2 linked regions of the Ilumatobacter coccineus YM16-304 genome follow. The protein of the gene in region 1 interacts with the protein of each later gene in a pairwise test. Links are inferred from orthologs where the notes say so. Each region holds a gene or a part of one and is shown on either strand. Other genes may lie near its edges.

Region 1 (3,149 bases):
CGCCGGTCGCCGAGATGCCGACGCGACCGTGGCACGCCGTGACCGCCGCGGCGACACCTCCGAGCGACGCCGAGTGGGCCGCAGCGTTCGGCGCCGACACGCCGCGCACGCACCGACTCTCGTACGACCAGATGCACCGAGTGACCAAGTCGCTGCAGTCGAGCGGTGGCGACATCGACGCCGCTGTGCGTCGCCTCGCGAGCGGCCGACTCGAACAGCTCACCCGGCGAATCCAGCCCACGCGCGGTTGGGACGACATCATCTTGAGCCCCGACCGGATGGACGCGCTGCGCGCCATCGTCACCCGCTATCAGATGGCGACGCGCGTCTTCGACGAGTGGGGTTTCTCGGCCACACCGTCCCGAGGGCTCGTCGCACTGTTCTCGGGCCCGTCGGGCACCGGCAAGACGCTGGCGTCGGAGATCATCGCCGGCGAACTCGGCCTCGACGTGTTCAAGCTCGACCTGTCGTCGGTGGTGAGCAAGTACATCGGCGAGACCGAGAAGAACCTCGAGCAGATCTTCGACGCGGCCAGCGCCGCCAACATGGTGTTGTTCTTCGACGAGGCCGACTCGCTGTTCGGCAAACGCTCCGAGGTGAAGGACGCTCGCGACCGGTACGCCAACATCGAGGTGTCGTACCTCCTGCAGCGTCTCGAGACGTACGACGGCCTCGTGGTGATGGCCACCAACTTCGAGAAGAACGTCGACGAAGCGTTCCTGCGCCGCATCCACTCGCGCGTCGCGTTCGCGCTGCCGGGACCGGTCGAGCGTGCCGCGATCTGGCGGCAGAATCTGCCGCCGGGAGCACCGGCCGACGACGTCGACGTCGACTGGCTCGCCGAGCAGTTCGAACTCAGCGGCGGCACCATCCGCAACGCGTCGGTCCAGGCGGCGTTCACCGCAGCCGGCGAAGGCGGCGTGATCACCATGTCGGCCGCCGTTCGCGGCGTGGCCAGCGAGTTGCGCAAGATGGGTCGCCTGCTCCGGCCCGAAGACTTCGGCGAGCACTTCGACCTCCTCGACACCTGACGGGTCGCCGTTCGCGGCGCTCGTCCCCGCGCGGATAGTTTCGGGCACGTGACCCGACCGACACTGATCGCCCCGTCCGTCCTGCCCGCCGACTTCTCCAAGCTGGGCGAGGAGGTCGCCGCGCTCGAAGCGGCCGGTGTCGACCTGATCCAGTGGGACGTGATGGACGGGCAGTTCGTTCCGAACCTCACGTTCGGACCCGACGTGATCGCCTCCGCTCGGTCGCACAGCACGCTGCCGTTCGAGGCGCACCTCATGGTGTACACGCCCGACGTGATGGCCAAGAACTACATCGATGCCGGCTGCTCACGACTGATCGTCCACGCCGAAGCGTGCACCCACCTGCATCGCACGCTCGGCAACATCAACGAGCTCGGGGCGACGGGCGCCGTGGCGCTCAACCCGGCCACACCGGCGTCGGCCATCGAGCACGTGCTCGATCTCATCGACATGGTGCTGGTGATGACCGTCAACCCGGGCTTCGGTGGGCAGGCGTACATCCCGACGATGGAACCGAAGATCGCCGAGGTGCAGCGCATGCTCGAAGCGGCAGGTCGCGCCGACGACGTCCACATCGAAGTCGACGGCGGCATCGGCCCCGACACGATCGCCGGAGCGGCGTCGGCCGGGGCGAACGTGCTGATCGCCGGCAGCGCCCTGTTCCGCGACCCCGAGGGTCTCGAACACGCGGTGACCGACCTGCGCGCACGCGCCGAGGCCGCTCGCGCCTGAGCGCATGAGCGCCTGACTGGGCGCCGCGCCAGCGGGTCAGCGCGCCGGGCGGAGCATCGACCACATGTGCGGCCCCACTTCGGTGGCCGGGTCGTTGCCCCACGACGAGAATCGGTGCGGATGGCCGCCCGCCGGAACATCGAACTCGGCGACCACGTCGAACCCGTGGCGCCGGTAGTACGCCACGTTGACCAGAGTCTCGGTCTCGAGGAAGCAGGCGAGCCCCTCGGCGTCGGCGCGCTCGGACATCGAGGCCATCAGCGCGGCACCGAGGCCCTGACGCTGCCAGTCGGGATGCGTGGCGAGCAGTTGGAGATACCAGTGGTCGTCGGGGTGCGTGTGCTGCGCCATCAGCGGACCGATGATCGAGAACCGGTCGAGCAGTTCGGCGCTCGGCTCGGGCTCCGGGGTGCCATCGGGCGGGGGCGGGATCTCGGGCCGGCCCGGAGGGATCCACACAGCGAGCGCCGCGGCATCGTCGGTGCACCACACCTCGCCGAGACGTAGCCAACCCGCCATCGCCCCGTGGAAGACCGCGCCGTCGTCCGACAGGTACTGGTCGTCGTCGGGGTACAGCCAACGCATGACCGGGTCGTCGACGAACGCTCGCATGGCGGTGACGCTCAGGCGGACGATGTCGGCATCGGTTGCTCGTCGGATGGCCATGCCGACAACGTAGCCAGCGTGCTACAACCGGGGCATGCAAGGTTCCGAGCCGATCGGCGATGCTCCGGTCGTCGGGCGGTGTTCTGCCCGGGCTGCGCTCGCCGGCAACCCGTCCGACGGCTACGGCGGCGCCGTCGTGTCCGTGCCGGTCGCCTCGGTGGCCGCGCACGTCGAGGCGGCGCCCTCCGACCGGTTCGAGATCGACCCCTCCCCCACGGCCGACGACACGTTCAGCGATCTCGACGAACTCTGCGAGCGCGTCGATCGGTACGGCTACGGCGGCACACGTCAGTTGCTCGTCGCCACGCTCCGCTCCCTTCGTCGTCACGTCGACGCGAAGATCGACCCCGTTCGCCTGACCGTGAGCACGACGATCCCGCGTTCGGTCGGTCTCGCCGGATCGAGCGCCATCGTCATCGCCGCGATGCGTGCGCTCACCAGTCGCCATGCCGACAGCGACTGGTCACAGGCGCTGCGGTCCGACCCTGCACTGATGGCTGCGGTGGCGCTCGACGCCGAGACCACCGAACTCGGCATCACGGCAGGGCTGCAGGACCGAGCGGTCCAGAGCCACGACACGCCGATGCTGATGGAGTTCGATTCGGTTCGACCCATCGGGACCGGCTCGTTGCTGAGCGGTACGTACTCCGTGCTTCCGCGTCCACCGGGCATCGTGCTCGTCGCCGCGATCGACGCGACCGCGTCACCGAGCGGCGTGGC
Region 2 (3,321 bases), 1.1 Mb from region 1 along the record:
CGGCGCGTGCCCACGACCGGATCACGAACGTCAGGTGATCGCCGTCGTCCGACGTCCGGAACCTGATCTGGCCGGCCTCCATGTGCCCGTCGCGCGTGGCGAGCACCGTCTCGGTCGGCGACTCGATCCGCACCAGCAACGGCCCGTTCCACGGTCCCGGGAGTTCGACGAGCACCTCCTCACCGTCGCGAAGGTGTCGGCTCGTCTCGCCCGTCGGTGCGTGGAAGCCGGCGAGGTGCTGCGGACAGAACTGATTCGGGTCGTCGCGAAACCGGTCCATGAGTTCGGCCGCCGTCATCGTCGCCTCGACGATCTCGACCGAGTAGGTGCGCATCAGCAGCGGGCCGACGCCGTCGAATCGAGTCTGCAGATCGTCGTCGCCGCCGGCGGTGACCGGCATCGGGGCGGGTTCGCTCAACGAGGTCACCTCGCGTTGGGTTCGTTCGAGGTGGCGTACTCGGGCGAGATGCTGCACCGCCATGATCGGCAGGCCGACGACGGCCCGTGCGGCGTTGCGCAGCGCCGTGAACGAACTCACGCTGCTCCGCCCGGCGACGCGAAGAACCTGGTGAGTTCGGCGTTGCGGAGTTCGATGAGTCTGGGGAGGTATCGCTCGAGCGCGACCTTCTCGGCGATGCGACCGAGCACACCGAGCGGAGCGGCGAACTCGACCGAGTCGATCATCAGGGTCGACCCGTCGTCGAGCGACTCGAAGACGTGCACGTGACGAAACGACTTGAACGGCCCCTTCTTCTGCTCGTCGACGAATCGATGGGGGCGTTCGTATTCGGTGATGGTGGACGTCATCGTCCACCAGATTCCGAAGTGGCGTGCCCGCCACGTCACCGTGTCGCCGAGCGCCATCTCACCGGACGTCACGCCACCGACGATCGATTCCTCGCTGTCTTTGAACGACTCGAGATGGAGGTCGACGTCGAGCGAGACGTCGAACGCACGCTCTGGTGTCGTCGGCAGCGTGGTGCGCCGTTCGAATTCGACCGTCATACCGTCACGCCGTCGTGCCGTCGTCTCATCGGATGTGGTCAGCGTCGTTCGTTCGCTACGGCGTCTCGGGCATCGGCCGACCTCAGCGGAGGGGAGCGAGGGCCGAACGGCCGCGGTACTCGGCGGAGTCGCCGAGGGCCGATTCGATGCGCAGCAACTGGTTGTACTTGGCGACGCGGTCGGAGCGAGCGGGAGCACCCGTCTTGATCTGGCCGCAGTTGGTGGCCACGGCGAGGTCGGCGATCGTGGCGTCTTCGGTCTCGCCCGAGCGGTGGCTCATCACCGAGGTGTAGCCGTGGCGGGTCGCCAGTTCGACCGTGTTGAGCGTCTCGGTCAACGAGCCGATCTGGTTCACCTTGATGAGGATCGAGTTGGCGACGGTCTTGTCGATACCGGTCTGGAGGCGCTCGACGTTGGTGACGAAGAGGTCGTCGCCCACGAGCTGGACACGGTCGCCGACGGCAGCGGTGAGCGTGGCCCAACCGTCCCAGTCGTTCTCGTCCATCGCATCTTCGATCGAGACGATCGGGTACGTGTCGACGAGGCGGGTCCAGTAGTCGGACATCTCGGTCGGGGAGAGGACCTTGCCCTCGCCCTTGAGCTGGTAGGCGCCGTCTTCGAAGATCTCGCTCACGGCAGGGTCGAGAGCGATGGCGATGTCGTCGCCGGGCGTGAAGCCGGCCTTCTCGATCGCTTCGAGCAGCACGGTGATCGCTTCCTCGTTCGAGTCGAGGTTCGGAGCGAAGCCGCCTTCGTCGCCGATGGCGGTCGACAGGCCGCGGTCGCCGATGACCTTCTTGAGGACGTGGTACGTCTCGGTGCCCCAGCGCAGTGCTTCGGAGAAGCTCGGAGCGCCCACCGGCATGATCATGAACTCCTGGAAGTCGATGGAGTTGTCGGCGTGGGCGCCGCCGTTGATGACGTTCATCATCGGCACGGGGAGCACGTGGGCGTTGGGTCCGCCGACGTACTGGTAGAGCGGCATGTCGAGTTCGATCGCTGCGGCCTTGGCGACGGCGAGGCTCGTGCCGAGGATGGCGTTCGCGCCGAGCCGGGCCTTGTTGTCGGTGCCGTCGAGGTCGAGCATGATCCGGTCGAGCTCGCGCTGGTCGAGTGCATCGAAGCCTTCGAGTGCGTCGGCGATCTCGTCGTTGACGAAACCGACGGCCGACAGCACGCCCTTGCCGTTGTAGCGCTCGCCGCCGTCACGGAGCTCGACGGCCTCGTGTTCACCGGTCGACGCGCCCGAGGGCACGGCGGCTCGGCCGAGGGCGCCGGAGTCGAGCATCACCTCGACCTCGACCGTCGGGTTGCCGCGGCTGTCGAGGATTTCGCGGCCGTTGATTCCGATGATCTCACTCATGAGGGTCGAAGGTATCCGAAGAATCGGTGGACGATTCGCCGAACGCGTCAGATGTCTGGCGTGAGATGTTGACCTCGTCGGGTGCCGAGGCGAGCACATCGGAGATGTACGACTCGAGGGCGGTCTCGAGCGGGATGTCGACGCGCGCCTCTTCCGACAGGAACCAGCGGTGTTCGAGCAGTTGGTGATAGATCTCGGCGGCCTGCAGCTTCGAGAACAACTCGGTCGGGATCTTCGACATCAGCGGTTCGAACCGGTCGTCGAGCCAGCGGACGGCGATGACGTTCTCGGGGAGCGGCCGAGCCGGTCGTCCGGTGGCCTCGGCGGCGGTGAGGCGCTCCTGGTGCATCTCGGCACCGAACGAACGGATGTCGTCGAGCATGCGCCGCGCCTGGTTCTCGCTGGTCTCGAGACCGGTGAGGTTGCGGAGCCGCTCGGCGTGGAAACCGTGCTCGACGACTCGGGGGATGTAGCGCATCCGGTCGCCTTCGGCGTCGTCGATGATCTCCATCTCCTCGACGTCGAAGCCCATCTGGTGAAGCCGTTGGAGCCGCTGGTCGATCTTGTACGTTTCGTCGGGCGAGAACTCGTCGCCCGCCGTCAGTTCGGTCCAGAGCGCCCGGTAGCGGTCTTCGATCTGCATCGACACGTCCCACGGGTCGATGTCGGCCTTGAGCCGCCCGCCGGCCTGGAGATCGAGCAAGCCGCCGGCAACGCTCTCGGTCGCGACCTGCAGGTCGAGCGTGCGTTGCCCGTCGGAGAGCTTGCCGTAGCGGGCGCCGGTCTCCATGTCGATGACGTATGCAGAGAGGGCACCGGCGTCGCGGCGGAACAGCGTGTTGGAGAGCGAGCAGTCGCCCCAGAAGAAGCCGGCGAGGTGGAGGCGCACGAGGAGTCCGACGAGCGCGTCGAGGACTCGCTCGCCGAGGTAGGGGATGGTGAGCCCCCGGCCC

Evidence for each region.
Region 2: the proteins of rpe (region 1) and eno interact in binary tests that used the Escherichia coli proteins (3 or more experiments, as listed by UniProt). The link is inferred for Ilumatobacter coccineus YM16-304 from one-to-one orthologs.

The regions. Positions count from the first base shown.
Region 1 is NC_020520.1:2,560,113-2,563,261, reverse strand. Bases 95-2,921 are described here. They hold rpe (ribulose-phosphate 3-epimerase), read left to right. Parts: upstream 95-1,079; coding sequence 1,080-1,763; downstream 1,764-2,921. Other genes in these bases: YM304_RS11520 (mevalonate kinase family protein), read left to right, coding at 2,464-2,921; YM304_RS11525 (GNAT family N-acetyltransferase), read right to left, coding at 1,800-2,429; YM304_RS22490 (ATP-binding protein), read left to right, coding at 95-1,031. In the rest of the region: more of YM304_RS22490, read left to right, coding at 1-94; more of YM304_RS11520, read left to right, coding at 2,922-3,149. UniProt on the Escherichia coli protein: Catalyzes the reversible epimerization of D-ribulose 5-phosphate to D-xylulose 5-phosphate.
Region 2 is NC_020520.1:3,691,889-3,695,209, reverse strand. The notes cover bases 229-3,227. They hold eno (phosphopyruvate hydratase), read right to left. Parts: upstream 2,369-3,227; coding sequence 1,088-2,368; downstream 229-1,087. Other genes in these bases: YM304_RS16635 (DUF4032 domain-containing protein), read right to left, coding at 2,361-3,227; YM304_RS16645 (SRPBCC family protein), read right to left, coding at 535-1,005; YM304_RS22890 (hypothetical protein), read right to left, coding at 229-538. Outside these bases: more of YM304_RS22890, read right to left, coding at 1-228; more of YM304_RS16635, read right to left, coding at 3,228-3,321. UniProt on the Escherichia coli protein: Catalyzes the reversible conversion of 2-phosphoglycerate (2-PG) into phosphoenolpyruvate (PEP). It is essential for the degradation of carbohydrates via glycolysis.